Regions from separate parts of the Nonomuraea salmonea genome, predicted to be linked through region 2. Evidence: riboswitches for the same ligand, from Rfam matches in the RefSeq annotation. Region 2 holds a riboswitch; the other holds the start of a gene.

Region 1 (7,420 bases), on a different contig from region 2:
ACCGCGCCGCGCACGCCGAGGTCGGCGGCCAGCTCGGCCGGACAGCGCTCGACGGTCTCCACCGCCGTGCGCGCGATCGACTCGAACGACGGCTCGGTGGCCTCGAAGATCTTCTGTACGGGCAGCACGAGGTCGTGCTCGCGCCCGGTCTCCGGGTCCCTGGCCCGCACGGTGACCTCGGGGTTCGTGCCCGAGGACCGGCGCTTGGCCGACTCCGCCTCGTCGTCGTCGAGCAGCAGGCCGTGCTCCCGCTCGACGAACCTGGCGATCGCCCGGTTGACCGCCAGCCCTCCGTACGGGACCGAGCCCGACGCCACCACCGACTCGCCCGACAGCACGGCGATGCGTGCGCTGTCGCGGCCGATGTCGATCACCATGTGCCCCGTGCAGTCCGACAGCTCCAGGCCCGCGCCGAGCGCCGCCGCCACCGCGTGCGGCACCAGCCGGGCGATCCTGGCCTCCGCCTCGTACGCGATGTCGCGCAGCGCCGCCCGGTCGATCGGCGTCGAGTCGCCGGGCAGCGCCATGACGACGCGCGGGCGGGAGTAGGGGTGCCAGTGCACCTTGCGCAGGAAGTGCCGGATCATGCGCCGGGCCAGCTCGGTGTCGGCGGGCAGCCCGCCGCGTACCGGCCAGCACGTACGGCCGCCGCCCCCGAGGGCGGCGGCTTCCGCGCCGTAGCCGATGACCTTCCCGGTGCGGCCGTCGCACATCACCGCCGAGGGCTCATCGAGCACGATGCCCTTGCGCTTGGCGTAGATGCGCGTGCTTGCGGCTCCGAGGTCCATCGCCAAATCACGACCGAAAACACTCATCGCAGGACATATTTCCTGAGCCGCTCCAACGCAACACCAGGAAGAGAACCGGGCATTTTTACCGAATCGGCGTTAGCGCCGCGATACTTGACGCGTGCTCGACTACGACCGGGAGGCCGCCCGCTACGACGAGACGCGCGGCGGCCTGCCCCGCGCGCGGGCGGCCGCGCGGGCGGTGCGCGAGTTGTTGCCCGGCTCGTTGCCCGGCTCGTTGCCCGGCGGCGGCACCCTGCTCGACGTCGCCTGCGGCACCGGGCTGGTGACGCGTGAGCTGGCCGGGGCCGGGCTGCGGGTACTCGGGGTGGACGCCTCCACCGGGATGGCCCGCCTCGCCGCCGGCCGGGTGCCGGTGGTGCTGGGCGACGGCCGCCTGCTGCCCGTACGGGATCGGTCGGTGGCGGCGGTCACCACGATCTGGCTGCTGCACCTGCTCGACGACGCCCGCCCGGTGATCGCCGAGGCCGCCCGCGTCCTCCGCCCCGGCGGCGTGTACGTCACCACCGTCGACAAACGCGCCGCCCATGACGCGAGCATGCCCGTCGACCGGCGGCCCGCCGACGGGGCCGCCACGGTGATCGAGGCGGCGGCCCGGCACGGGCTGCGGCCGTGTGGTGAGACCCGCTTCACCGGCCACGGCCAGAGCACGTCCGAAGCCCCCGACCCGATCTTCCGCCTCCTGGCCTTCACCGCCTGACAACGAGTGGCCGAGGCGGATGACGTCCACGACGGGGGAGAGCGGCAGGTCGCGGGGCAGGTGCCCGCCGAGGACGGTGACGCCGAGCGAGCACGGCCCCTCGCACGACGTGGACCAGGGTGGTGACCAGGCCGCGGCCGGCGTCATGGCCGCCGGGCGCGGCTGGATCAGGTGACGGGACGCCTGAGGTCGGCGAGGGTGTCGTCGGCCCACTGGAGGCCGGTGCGGGCCATGGCGAGGCCGAGGGTGTGGGCGTGGTGGCCGAACTCGCCGGGCCGCAACGACTCCAGCTTCTCCAGCCGCGCCACGTAGCGGGCCCTGATGCGCTCGAGCACGGCGACGGCCTGGTCGCGGTCCACCAGGTGCAGCAGGAACGCCTGGAGCGCGACCTCGCTGCGCACGGTCATCGCGGCGTCGTGCTCCTCCATCCACCCGCCCAGCTCGCGGCGGCCATCGGGCGTGATGCGGTAGATCTTGCGGCCCCTCGCGCCCTCCGACTCGACCTCCACGAGCCCGTCGGCGGTCATCTTCACCAGCTCGGGATAGATCTGCGTGTGCCCGGCCTGCCAGACGTGGTTGAGCGATTGGTCGAACGTCTTGGCCAGGTCGTAGCCGCTGGCCGGGCCCACGGCCGAGAGCAGCCCGAGCAGCGCGATCCGTAGGGACATGGTGGCCAGCATATCGAAGACTTGACATGTCAGAAGTTACATATCACTCTTCACCTGTGAGAGCTGACAAAAAGGGTGACGTCGTCGTCCTGCTCGCCGTGCTCGGCGGCATGTCCCTGGCGATGCTCGACCAGACGATCGTGGGCACCGCGCTGCCGCGCATCGTGGCGGAGCTGGGCGGCGGCCCGCTCTACACGTGGGCGGTGACCGCCTACCTGCTGACCTCCACGGTCACCGTGCCGCTCTACGGGCGGCTGTCCGACCAGCACGGCAGGAAGCCGCTGCTGCTGATCGGCATGGCGGTGTTCCTCATCGGCTCGGCGCTGTCCGGGGCGGCGCAGGACATGACGCAGCTCATCGCCTTCCGTGCCCTCCAGGGGCTCGGCGCGGGCGCGCTGCTGCCGCTGTCGATCGCGCTGGTCATGGAGATGTTCCCGCCCCGCTCGGGCGGGGCCCGCGTGCAGGGGGCGCTCGGGGGCGTGATGGGGCTGTCGTTCCTGGCGGGGCCGTTCCTGGGCGGGCTGTTCACCGACCACGCGAGCTGGCGCTGGGCGTTCTACGTGAACGTGCCGATCGGCCTCGTGCTGATCGCGATCATCGTGCTGCGGCTGCCGCGCCGGCCCGGCACCGGCGGCGGCAGGCCCGACTACGCCGGCATCGCGGTCTTCACCGTGGCCGTCACGTCCCTGCTGCTCGGCCTGACCGAGAAGGGGCTCGACGGTCACACCTGGACCGACGTGGCCGTGGCGGGGCCGATCCTGCTGGCGCTGGTGCTGCTGGCCGTCTTCGTGGCGGTCGAGCGGCGCGCGGCCAGCCCGATCATGCCGATGGAGCTGTTCGCCAACCGGTCGTACACGCTGGTCAACCTCACCTCGTTCGTCACGGCCTTCTGCATGTACGCGGGTGTCGTCTTCCTGCCCCGCTACTTCCAGGAGGCGCTGGGCGTGGCCGCCACCGAGTCGGGGCTGCGGATCTACCCGCTGACGCTGGGCATGGTCGCCGGCAGCGTGCTCATGGGCGCGCTGATGTCGCGGACCGGGCGGTACAAGCCGTGGCTGCTCGTCTCGCCGTTCCTGCTGGTCGCGGGCGCGCTGCTCTGCCTCAACCTGGCGGTGGACAGCCCCGGCCTCGCGGTCGCGCTGTGGATGCTGCCGCTGGGGCTCGGCATGGGGCCGATGCTGTCCGGGCTGACGGTGGCCGCGCAGCAGTCGGTGGAGCCGCGCCACCTCGGCGTCGCCTCGGCGAACCTGGCCTTCTTCCGGCAGATCGGCGGCTCGGTGGCGCTGGCCGTCGGCGGCACGCTCTACACGGCGGAGTTCGCCGCGAGCGTACCCGGGGCGGGTGCCGCAGCCGCGCACGCCTCCGCAGCCGCGCTGGTCGTGCCGTCGCTCGGGGTGGCGGGCGCGGTGATCGCCCTGGTCGCGCTGGTGGCGCTGCCCGACAGGCGGCTCGCGGACCCGGCAGAGCCGGCGGACCGGCCGCCGCGGCGGCCTGAAGACACGGTGGAGGCCGGTTTCGCGTCATGAGCGGGGGCGTGCGAAGCTTTGAGTGTCCCCAACACCATGGAGGTCCTCATGGCGGATACACCGGAGCCGGAAGTCAGCGAAACTCCCGAGGACGAGATGAAGCGCAAGTTCCGCGAAGCGCTGGAGCGCAAGCGCAGCCAGCAGGCGGGCTCGGGCGCGGGTGGCAGGGGCGTCGACCCATCGAAGATTCACGGGGCGCACGGTCCGGCTGCCAATAAGAGATCGTTCAGGCGCAAGAGCGGCGGCTGAGGACTGAATCCTCAGGGGGCACGGCATGCCGTGCCCCCTTTTTGTATGCATTCCCGCTGAAGGTAGATCTTTGTCCGATTCGTGGTGAAACGTTTGCGGGTGTCCGATCCCGTCGTTAGAGTGTTCGCCATTACCAGCCGGTGACCTAGTCCTTACCCAAGACGGACGACCGGCTGGCGCCGAATCCCGAACCCTTCGGGAACCGGGGAACCACCCGCATTCGGGGTGAATCCGGCCCGCGCGGCCGGTAGGGCAACTCCACCGCCCGAACCCGTCAGCTAACCCGGTAGGCGTGATGGAGAGGATCACGTATTACATGTTCCAGCGCGTCGTACCCCCAGACCGCTCTTTGACGGCCGCCCGCTGAGCGGCCCCCTTCCCCAGGCTCGTCATTTGCGCTCCGCGTAGCGCCGCGGGGTCCCCCGCCCCGCCGCGCCCCCATCCCCTCGCGCCCGAGCGCAACTCCCCCGTCCCCTCGTGAAGGGTTTGCTGCTTCATGTCTGCTCGTTTCAGCCTGCGTTCCCTCGCCACGCTGACCGCCTGCTGCGTCGGCATGCTGACCTGCGCCAGTACGGCCGCGCACGCCGACACCCCCGACAAAGACAGGAAGATCCTGCTCAAGGGCTCGACCACGGCCTCGTACTTCTGGGACGACGCCTCCGGCCGGGCCGGTGACACCGGGCTGCCGGCCAGCGGCAAGCCCATGCAGAAGGGTCTGGCGGCCAGCCCGAGCTGGCCGCTGATGACCGAGGGTTACGTGGTCTACAAGGGCAAGAAGGCGCCCTTCTTCGTCGGTGACCGCGGGCCGGGCGAGCCCTCCAACCGCGGCATCATGCTCGACCTCGACGCCAAGACGTTCGCCGAGCTGACCGGCGGCAGTTTCAACTCCAGCACGCTCGGTGTGGACGGCGTCGGCGGCCAGGGCCACATCGAGGTCGAGTACGTCATCACCAAGTGGGGCGACGGCGTGGGCAAGAAGAACCACCCGGTCCCGTTCTCGACCGGCGCCTGGTCCAGGCGTGACAGGAACCCGGCGCCCCCGCCCGCCGACCAGGAGCAGGACTCCCAGGCCGGTGGCATCGCCGTACCGGCCGCCCGCTGACGGCTTTACGCCACGCGTACCAGAATGACATTCTGGCCTGCGTGACGACCCGTGTAGCCGCAAACGGCATTGAGATCGCCTATGACAGCTTCGGCGCACCCACAGGGCGGCCGCTCCTCCTGATCATGGGGCTCGGCGCCCAGCTCATCCAGTGGGACGAAGGGTTCTGCCGGCTCCTCGCGGAGCAGGGACACCACGTCGTACGGTTCGACAACCGCGACGCGGGACTGTCCACGCACATCCACGACGCGGGCGTCCCCCAGCCGGGGGCGCCCGCGCCGTATTCGCTGACGGACATGGCCGCCGACACCGCCGCGTTCATGGACGCCATCGGCTGGCCGTCCGCGCACGTCGTGGGCGCCTCGATGGGCGGCATGATCGCCCAGACATTGGCCATCGAGCACCCCGAGCGGGTGCTGACCCTGACCTCCATCATGTCCACGCCGGGACCCGACGTCGCCCCGCCCACCCCCGAGGCGATGACCGCGCTCATGACGCCGCCGCCGGCCGACCGCGCCGGCGTGCTCGACCAGTCGGTGGTGACCTGGTCGACGATCGGCTCACCGGGCTACGAGCTGGACGAGGAGGCCATCAGGGAACGGGCCGGCCTGGCCTACGACCGCTGCTTCGATCCGGCGGGCACGGCCCGGCAGTTCGCGGCGATCAGGGCGTCGGGCGACCGTACGCAGGCGCTGGCCGGCGTCCGCGCCTCCACGCTGGTGATCCACGGCGAGGCCGACCCGCTGATCCCGGCGGCCGGCGGCCGGGCGACGGCGGAGGCGGTGCCGGGGGCGCGGCTGGTGACGTATCCGGGGATGGGGCATGACCTGCCGAAGGCGCTGTGGCCCGACATCGTCGCCGAGATCACCAAGTTGACCGCGTCCTGAACCCTCCGGCTCTGGTCGGCCCGCTGGGGCCGATCAGAGCCGCGCGTGCTTCTCGCGGCAGCGCATGATCTCGTGGACGTTGTCCTCCGCCCACTCGGCCACCACCGAGATCGGCCCGTGCAGCGAGCGCCCGAGGCCGGTCAGCGTGTACTCGACCCGCGGCGGCACCTCCGCGAACGCCTCGCGCGTCAGCAGCCCGTCCTGCTCCATCGCCCGCAACGTCTGGGTCAGCACCTTGGGTGTGACCCCGCCGATCCGCGCCCTGAGCTGGGTGAACCGCATCGGCCCCCCGATGAGGCAGAGCAGCACGAGGGCCGACCACTTGTCGCCGATCCGGTCGAGGACCACCCGGGTCGGGCAGTCGGGATCGAAGACGTCGCCAGTATCCATGAGGTACTTATAGCACGATGAAGTAACCAGTACCCGATGGATACTCTTGGCCGTATGAAGATCCTTGTCTTTGGCGCGACCGGCATGGTCGGGCAGCGCATCGCCGCCGAGCTCCGTGACCGCGGCCACGAGGTGACCGGCGTCAGCCGCAGCGGCGGCCCCGTCAAGGGCGACGTCCGCGACACCGCCACCCTGGCCCCCGGCCACGACGCCGTCGTCTCCGCCGTCGCCCCGCCGCGCGACGGCACCGAGCCCGAGCCGCCGTTCATCGAGGCCAACACGGCGCTCACCGACGGCCTGCGCGCGGCAGGGGTGCGCCGGCTGATCGTGGTCGGCGGCGCCGGCAGCCTCCAGGTGGCCCCCGGCCAGGACCTCGTGGACACGCCCGAGTTCCCCGAGCTCTACAAGAAGGAGGCGCTGGCCGGGCGGGCCCTGCTGCGCTTCTACCGCGAGGTCGACGACCTCGACTGGACGTTCGTCTCCCCGGCGGCGGAGATCGCGCCGGGGGAGCGCACCGGCGTGTTCAGGGTGGGCGGCGACACCCTGCTCAGCGACGAGCAGGGCCGCAGCTTCATCAGCGCAGAGGACTACGCGGTCGCGATCGCCGACGAGCTGGAGAAGAACGCCAACGTGCGCAAGCGCATCTGCGTGGCCTACTGATCGGGCTTACTGATCGGGCTCACTGATCAGCGTCCTTCGGTAGCAGCGCCCGCTCGTCGGGCTTGTGCACGAGGATGTTGTCCACGTACGAATCCACCGCCTTGGCCAGCCCGACATCGGCGCCGGCCTGCTCCGACAGGTACCACCGGTGGTCCAGGATCTCGTGGAAGAGCTGCGCGGGCTCCAGCTTGCCGCGCAGCTCGGCCGGGATCGCCTCGACCGTCGGCTGGAACACCTCGGCCAGCCACCGGTGCGCCACGATGGCCTCGTCCTCGTGGCGCAGGCCCTTGGCCACCCGGAAGCCGTCGAGGTCGTTGAGCAGCCGCCTGGCCTGGTTCTCCTCGACGTCGAGGCCGGTCAGCCTGAGCAGCCGCCGCTGGTGGTGCCCGGCGTCCACGACCTTGGGACGCACGATGAGCCGGCCTGTGC
Region 2 (7,420 bases):
AGATCACCTCGTGGGACGACGCCACCAAGCTCATCCGCTCCCACGGCCCCGGCCCGGCCAAGGTCGGCATCGTCCGCGACGGCAAGCCGATGACGCTCGACGTCACGCTCATCGCCCAAGACCGGCCCAACCTCGACGACCCGACGAAGATCGACAAGAACGTCGGCTTCCTCGGCGTGCTGCCCACCGAGGTCATGGAGAAGCAGAGCATCGGTCAGGTGGTCGGCTACATGGGCGACCTGTCGGTCAGGGTCGCGAGCTCCTTGCTCAACCTGCCCAACAAGATGGTCGGCGTCTGGCACGCCGCCTTCTCCGGCGAGGAGCGCGACCCCGAGGGCCCGGTCGGCGTGGTCGGCGCGGGCCGCATGGGCGGCGAGATCCTCGCCTCCGACCTGTCGACCGAGAAGAAGATCGCCATCTTCGTCAACCTGCTGGCCGGCTTCAACCTGGCGATCGGCATGTTCAACCTGCTGCCGCTGCTGCCGCTCGACGGCGGCCACATCGCCGGGGGCCTGTGGGAGGGCATCAAGCGGGCCTACGCCAGGATCATGCGCAGGCCGGAGCCCGCCTATGTGGACATCGCGAAGGTGCTGCCGGTGACGTACGCGGTGGCGATCGTCATGATCATCATGGCGGGCCTGCTCGTCTACGCCGACCTGGTCAACCCGCTCACGCTGACGAACTGACCCCTTGGTGGTCCGCTGGGCGTCACCAGCTCAGCACCCGCAGCCGCGCCCGCTCCCCGGCAGGTCGCGCCTGCACCCGCAGCTCGGGCACGGCGTCGCGCAGCACCGTGATCCCGAACGGCACCAGCACCAGGCACAGGGCGGCGCCCGACAGGACGCCGTCGACAAGCTCGCTCCTCTTCAGCACGCCGGTCCACAGCCACCCGGAGAACACGAACAGCGCGAGCCGCCCGGTGCCGAACACGCCCGAACGGAAGGCGGCCGCGCCGAGGACCAGCGTCCCGAGGTAGAGGCCGAAGGCGGCCGAGACCGGCACCCGCCAGGGCCCGTAGGAGATGTCCGCGTACAGGTCCATGACGATCCCGGTCGTCCGCTCCAGCCCGAGCGTCCCGATGAGCCGCAGGGCCGTCTCGTCCACCCCGGCCCAGTACAGGCGCGAGAACAGCCCCACGACCAGCAGCGCGCCGCCCAGGAGGGCCGCCCGTGGCGAGCGCGTGGCGACCACCCTGGCCAGCGTGGCGAAGGCCAGGCACAGCACGATGGCGCCTGCCGTGTAGAGGGCGTACCCGGCCGTGGCGAGCCCGGGGTTCACGACGTACGCGGCCAGCTGCTCGGGTGCGGCGAACGGCTGCGCGGCGAAGGACGCCCGCTGCTCCGGCGTGAAGTCCGCCGTGCTCCACGCCAGATGGCGCAGCGCCAGCCCGGCGAACCACAGGAGCGGGCCGAGCACCAGGGCGCCGCCACCGAGGAGCCGCCCGGGGAACCAGGCGTTGGTGTGGACCGACGGGGGAGTGAGGGTGATCGATGACATGGCGCTCACCCTGGCGTGCGGGAGAAGACCGCCGCATCTGCCGTTCGGCAGGTACGGGATGCCACTTTCGTCATGCGCGTCTCCTGCCCGATGGTGGCGGAGGTGCCGGTCGTAGCACGCTGAATGCGCCAATCACCGATGGGCCGACCACGGAAGGACGCGCGCATGCCACCAGTGATCGAGGTACGCGACCTCCACAAACGCTACGACGACAAGATCGCGGTCGATGATGTCTCGCTCACCGTCCAGGAGGGTGAGATCTTCGGCATCCTCGGTCCGAACGGCGCCGGCAAGACCACGACCGTGGAGCTGACCAGGCTCGGCGTCACCGCGCGTGTGCTGGTTCTTACGACACCGACACCCGCGTCCTTCCCGCGATCGAGGCGGGTGCGACCGGGTACCTGCTCAAGGACTCTCCCGGGAGGACCTGCTGCGGGGTGCGCGGGCCGCCGCCAAGGGCGAGAGCGTGCTGTCCCCTTCGGTGGCGGCACGGCTGATGAACCGGGTCAGGCCGCCCGCGCCGCAACTGCTCAGCCGGCGTGAGCTTGAGGTCCTCGAACTCGTGGCAGCCGGGAACACCAACCGTGAGGCGGCCGCCCGGCTGTTCATCACCGAGGCCACGGTCAAGAGCCACCTTCTGAACATCTGCGCCAAGCTCGGCGTGGGGGACCGCGCCGCCGCCGTCACCGAGGCGTTCAACCGGGGGCTGCTCGTCCCACGCGCGCCTGAACAGCCCTGACCCTTCCCCCCGTAGTGGCGGAGAGTCTTTTCAGAGTGTGGGAATGGCAGCTGCTCCGATCGGCCTTTGTCGGGTTGAATCCGCGCGGGCGGCATGTCGTCAGGGACCGAAGCTCCAGACGTTGCCGATCGGGCGCCCACCGCGTCGCAGGACGGTGCCGAGCAGCGCGGTCAGTTCTTCGTCCACGTGTGCCAGGAGTTCCTCGCCGAAGACACACAGGGAGGCTTCGCGCCAGTTGCCGAACGTGCCCATCCTGAGGTCCTTGGTGACCTGGATGACGTGTTCATCGACGAGGTAGGCGTAACTTGCCCAGAGTGGTTGACCTGGCTCACCGGCACGGAGCGGATCCATACGGGACCCGCTGATGTGCCACTTGAGACAGTAGAGTCGATCTCCAGATCGAGCGCCGGCGCGTATGCCGCGCTTGATGACCTCCTCCACCTGGGTCAGCAAGGGATCGTTCGAGCGCTCGACGGTGGCGAGAAGCCAGGTGGCGGAGTCTGGAGGTTCGATGATGCCGCGATCGGCGGTCTCATAGGTCACCTCGAACCGGGTCTCGAACCGCTTCCAGATCTCGTCGTGCTCGGGGTCGGACAGGAGTTGCTTCGTGGCACGGTCAGTGGCCGGCTCACCTGCGGGCGCCCATCGGTAGGTGCTCACCTGGGCGATCTCATGAAAGCCCGTGGTGACGTAAGCGGGCACCAGCGAGTCGGGCGCTTCGGCTACGAGATATCGCGGCGTACGGGGCCGGAACACGCGTAGACCACGCCATTCGGCCCATGCGGCCGCGGCTTGGAGTAGTTCGCGGCGGGGGCCGGTGATGCCTCCGATGGCTGCGAAGTCGGTGCCGCCCACGCGTTCGATCCAGAGCGCGTCCAGGATTCGCCCGTCGTACTCCAGCACCAGGATCTCCATCTCCGATCCCGTCCCGCGGGCCATTCCGTCGGCCTCCATCTCCGAGAGCGGCCGTCGTTGATCGGGTGCGGCCGCGGCCCTACGGGAGAGTCGCTCACGTTCTCCGGAGAGAGGGTGCCGTACCTGCATGCCCGGCCGAAGGAGTTCGAGCGACGGGACGTCCGCGATGTCAGCCACGAGAACGGTGCGCTCCGGCCCGGGGATGAAACCCGCGGCCCGCAGCGATTCGCCGAGTAGCGGAGAGTCGTGAGCGTAGACCTTCCACTCGATTGGCTCGTGGCGCGCGGCGAAGAGGTCCTGCTGTCGACGGATCAACTCCGCCAGGTCGTCGCTGGCTGGACCGGTGTGGTCGACGGTCCCGTGGGTGCCATAGTGGGTGCGCACCAGCGGCCCGTCCCGCTCGACGACGGCTCCCCATGGCAGGTCCTGCGGAACGAGGCCTCGTAACTGGCTTTCAAAGACAGACAGCAGCATCTCAGGCGCTTCGGCCACGTCATCCACCTCTACTCAGTCCTGGTCAACTCATATGCCGCTCACGCATGAGGGCCGCCTCCTCGAATGATCGAGGTTGAATCCTGCAGGAACCAAGGTACATATGTCCACGAGCTGGTGTAATTCAGACCCTTAGCTCTCGACGGCCTGGCTGTACACGACAGGAGCCGGTGCCGGTTCTTGACTCCTCGCGGCCTGCTCCCGTCAGGCCCCGTGAGCAGGGCGTCCACGCGATCGACGAGCATGCAACTAAAGCACGCCGGAGCATCACCGATGCCGGTGTGCCGACCACAGTCGCGCCGACCACAGATCGCACAGGACACCTCGGCCGCCCGGAACCACGAAGGGTGGGGCCAGCTCGCCGCAGTCGGAGCAGACTACCTTGGCCTGGGTGCGCGGGTAGCAGGACCCGTTTCACCCTGAGTACCACCTCGCACCAGATGCGACATGCTCGCATCTGATGCGAGATCCGTCTGGCGAACCTCGAAGTCAGCAGGCAGACGGCCGTGCACAACAACCTCGATGAAGGTCACCCGGGCAGGACGATGACCAGCTCAAATGCCTTCTTCAAATGCGCGAATAGCCCATCAGATGCTATTCGTCCCTCTTTCAGTTCATCGAGATGTGCACGTGGTCGTAGTGGTTCTCGGTGATGCTGCCGCGGTCGGACATCGTGCGCCAGCCGCTGCCGGAGTTGATGCGCTGCTTCCAGATCACGTACTTCACGCCGAGCTTGTCCTTGTTCTGCAGCGCCCACTCCGCGAGGCGGTCGCCGAGCGCGTTGTTGGCGGCCGTGGGCATGCTGCCGCCGGTGCTCATCATGAAGTCGCAGGCCCGGCCGAGCGGGTGCTCGCCGCTGGAGCCCCCGCGGAAGCAGCCGACCGTGAACGGCAGCGCGAAGTTCTTCTCCACCTGGGCTTTCATCAGCCGCGTACGCGGGGTGATGTTGTCGGTGCCGCCGGGCAGCTCGGGCGCCCAGGTGCCGTTGGACTTGCGGCCCGTGGCGACCGGCACCAGGTCCTGCAGCTTCTTCTCGATGTCCTTGATGACGTCCTCGGCCTCGCCGCGCTGGCCGGCGACCGTGGCGGCGTCCGACTTGATCTTGGCCGTCAGTGCGGCGGCCTCCTCGCTGGCCTTCTTGCGCTCGTCGCGGGCCTTGGCCACGCTCTGCACGACGGCCTGCTGCTCGGCGGTGAGCTGTTCGAGCAGGGCCGCGCTGCCGCCGTTGCTGGGCAGCATGAAGCCGGGCAGCGACGGGTCGATGTTCTGGTAGCGCAGGCGGGCGATCTCGGCGACCCGCTGCTCGGCCGCGGCCAGCGTCTGCTCGGCGGCGGCCAGCTTGGCCTGCGCGTTCCTGGCGGCCTCCTGCGCCTCGGCCAGCTCGACCCGCTTGAGATTGTACTTCTCGATGAGCTTGTCGACCTTGTTGTTGAGCTGCTTGAGCTGGGCGCGGAGCTCGGACTCGGTCGGTTTGGGCGCGGCCGCCGCGACGTTCGCCGGGAGGATGGCGAGGGCGGCGGCGGTGACGAGACCGATGGCAAGTTTCGCGGGGGACGAAGCCGCCACGTAGGAGTTCCTCTCCCTCTGCCGGCCGGGTTAGCTGACGGGTTCGGGCATGGAGCTCCCTACCGCTGTCGCGGATTCACCCCAAGGTGCGGATTGGGTCCCCGGCTCCCGGGCGACGCGCCCGGGATTAGGCGGGCGGTCGGCCGGGTTACGGCCGCCGCATATGGGGATATTAGTGGTAGATCACGAGTCATGCGACCTTAAGTAGAAATCTATTAGTGATCTATCTGTGACCGGAGCATACGCGCCGCTTCCTCCGGCCGTACGTCGTTCACGAACGCCCCCATCGCCGACTCCGAGCCGGCCAAATACTTGAGCTTGTTCGGCGCCCGCCGGATGCTGAACAGCTCCAGGTGCAGGTACGCCAGCTCCCTCCCCGTACGCACCGGCGCCTGGTGCCAGGCCGAGATGTACGGCATCACGACCCCGAACAGCCCGTCGAACGCCCGCAGCACCGAGGTGTAGAGCGGCGCGAACGCGGCCCGCTCCGCCTCCGTCAGCGCCGCCAGGTCGGGCACCTGCCGGTGCGGATAGATGTGCACCTCGAACGGCCAGCGCGCCGCGGCGGGCACGAAGGCCGTCCACAGCTCGTTCGCGGCCACCACCCGCGTGCCCGCGGCCCGCTCGGCGGCCAGCACGTCGGCGAACAGGTTGCCCTTGTACCGCTGCGCCGCACCGAGCTGCAGCTTCGTCCTGGGCGTGACGTACGGGTAGGCGTAGATCTGGCCGTGCGGGTGGGCGATGGTGATGCCGATCTCCTCGCCCCGGTTCTCGAAGCAGAAGACCTGCTCGACGCCCTCGATGGCGGACAGCTCGGCCGTGCGGTCGGCCCACGCCTCCATGACCAGCTCCACCTGGTCGTCGGAGAGCCGGGAGAAGGAGGAGTCGTGGTCGGAGGTGAAGCACACCACCTCACACCGCCCCACTCCCGGCCGGACCTCACTCAGCCCGCCCACATCCTCATAAGTCCCGAAATTTCCGGAAAAAGAGGGGAAGCGGTTCTCGAACACGACCACGTCGTAGTCGTACGACGGGATCTCCGTCGACCGCTCGTCGGTCGACGGGCACAACGGGCACTCGGCCGTGCCGCCCGTGGGCAGGAACGTCCGCGTCTGCCGATGCCCCGCGATCGCGATCCACTCCTCGGTCAGCGGGTCGTAGCGCAGCTCGGAGGCCGGCGGCCGGGGCTCGAGCGGCCGGCGGTCGATCGCGCTCCTGTCGGCGTCGTCGCGCCGGTCGAAGTAGATCAGCTCCCGTCCGTCGGCGAGATGGGTGATGGTGCGCTTCACGAGCCCTCCGCGATGATCAGTTCGCCGGCCCGTTCGGCCAGCTCAGTGCGTGCTTCCTCGGGCAGGCCCGCGTCGCTGACGACCACGTCGGCCTCGCTCAGCTCCGCGATCGTGCTGATGCCCACGGTGTTCCACTTCGTGTGGTCGGCGGGGACGACCAGCCGGGTCGCCGCCGCCACCAGCTCCCTGTCGGTCTCCGACTCCAGCAGGTTGGGCGTGGTGAACCCGGCCCGCACGCTCATTCCGTGCACGCCGAGGAAGAGCGTGTCGACGTGCAGGCGGCGGATCGCGGCCACCGCGACCGGCCCCACCAGCGCGTCGGACGGCGTGCGTACGCCACCGGTCAGCACGACCGTGCGGTCGGCACGCGGGTTGCGGTGGAAGACCTCGGCGACCGGGATCGAGTTGGTGATCACGGTCAGCTCGGGCACGCCGATGAGGTGGTGCGCCAGCGCCCACGTGGTGGTGCCCGCCGACAGCGCGACGGCCGTGCCGGGGCGGACGAGCGTGGCCGCCTGCCGGGCGATGGCCTCTTTCTCCTGCTGCTGGCGGGCCGACTTGGCGGTGAAGCCGGGCTCCTCGGTCGAGCCGGGGCCCAGGGCGGTCGCGCCGCCGTGCACCTTCTCCAGCAGGCCGCGCTCGGCCAGCACCTCAAGGTCGCGCCTGATGGTCATGTCGGAGACGCCGAGCTCGCGTACGAGGTCGGCCACCCGTACGCCGCCGTTGCTGCGGACGCGTTCGAGGATCGCCTGCTGGCGCTGCTGTGCGAGCACACCCGCTCCTTCCAACACATTCCACCAAATTATGACACGGATTTGTTGGGGAATGTTAGTTCGTGCGGAACGCTTGCGCTGGTCAGCGTGCCGGGAGACGTTGAAGGTCCAACGGGTGCCGATCAAGCGGTGCCGATCACGTGGAGGCG

Evidence for each region. A riboswitch is a leader RNA that binds a small molecule or an ion and turns the genes downstream of it on or off. The one in region 2 is predicted to bind cyclic di-AMP.
Region 1: another riboswitch for cyclic di-AMP. It lies ahead of ACFFR3_RS28930 (hypothetical protein); the one in region 2 lies ahead of ACFFR3_RS23870 (coiled-coil domain-containing protein).

Annotation. Positions count from the first base shown of each region.
Region 1 is NZ_JBHMCF010000034.1:237,524-244,943, forward strand. It holds gene ACFFR3_RS28900 (rod shape-determining protein) at 1-788, opposite strand, end outside; gene ACFFR3_RS28905 (class I SAM-dependent methyltransferase) at 910-1,509, shown strand; gene ACFFR3_RS28910 (hypothetical protein) at 1,529-1,684, shown strand; gene ACFFR3_RS28915 (PadR family transcriptional regulator) at 1,677-2,177, opposite strand; gene ACFFR3_RS28920 (MDR family MFS transporter) at 2,234-3,703, shown strand; gene ACFFR3_RS28925 (DUF5302 domain-containing protein) at 3,752-3,952, shown strand; cyclic di-AMP (ydaO/yuaA leader) riboswitch at 4,120-4,260, shown strand; gene ACFFR3_RS28930 (hypothetical protein) at 4,449-5,054, shown strand; gene ACFFR3_RS28935 (alpha/beta fold hydrolase) at 5,096-5,941, shown strand; gene ACFFR3_RS28940 (winged helix-turn-helix transcriptional regulator) at 5,975-6,331, opposite strand; gene ACFFR3_RS28945 (NAD(P)-dependent oxidoreductase) at 6,386-6,991, shown strand; gene ACFFR3_RS28950 (DUF4032 domain-containing protein) at 7,011-7,420, opposite strand, start outside.
Region 2 is NZ_JBHMCF010000028.1:13,657-21,076, reverse strand. It holds gene ACFFR3_RS23895 (M50 family metallopeptidase) at 1-686, shown strand, start outside; gene ACFFR3_RS23890 (hypothetical protein) at 709-1,497, opposite strand; partial or broken gene ACFFR3_RS23885 (ATP-binding cassette domain-containing protein) at 1,663-1,806, shown strand; partial or broken gene ACFFR3_RS23880 (LuxR C-terminal-related transcriptional regulator) at 1,804-2,236, shown strand; gene ACFFR3_RS23875 (DUF2716 domain-containing protein) at 2,336-3,652, opposite strand; gene ACFFR3_RS23870 (coiled-coil domain-containing protein) at 4,253-5,209, opposite strand; cyclic di-AMP (ydaO/yuaA leader) riboswitch at 5,215-5,353, opposite strand; gene galT (galactose-1-phosphate uridylyltransferase) at 5,425-6,498, opposite strand; gene ACFFR3_RS23860 (DeoR/GlpR family DNA-binding transcription regulator) at 6,495-7,271, opposite strand.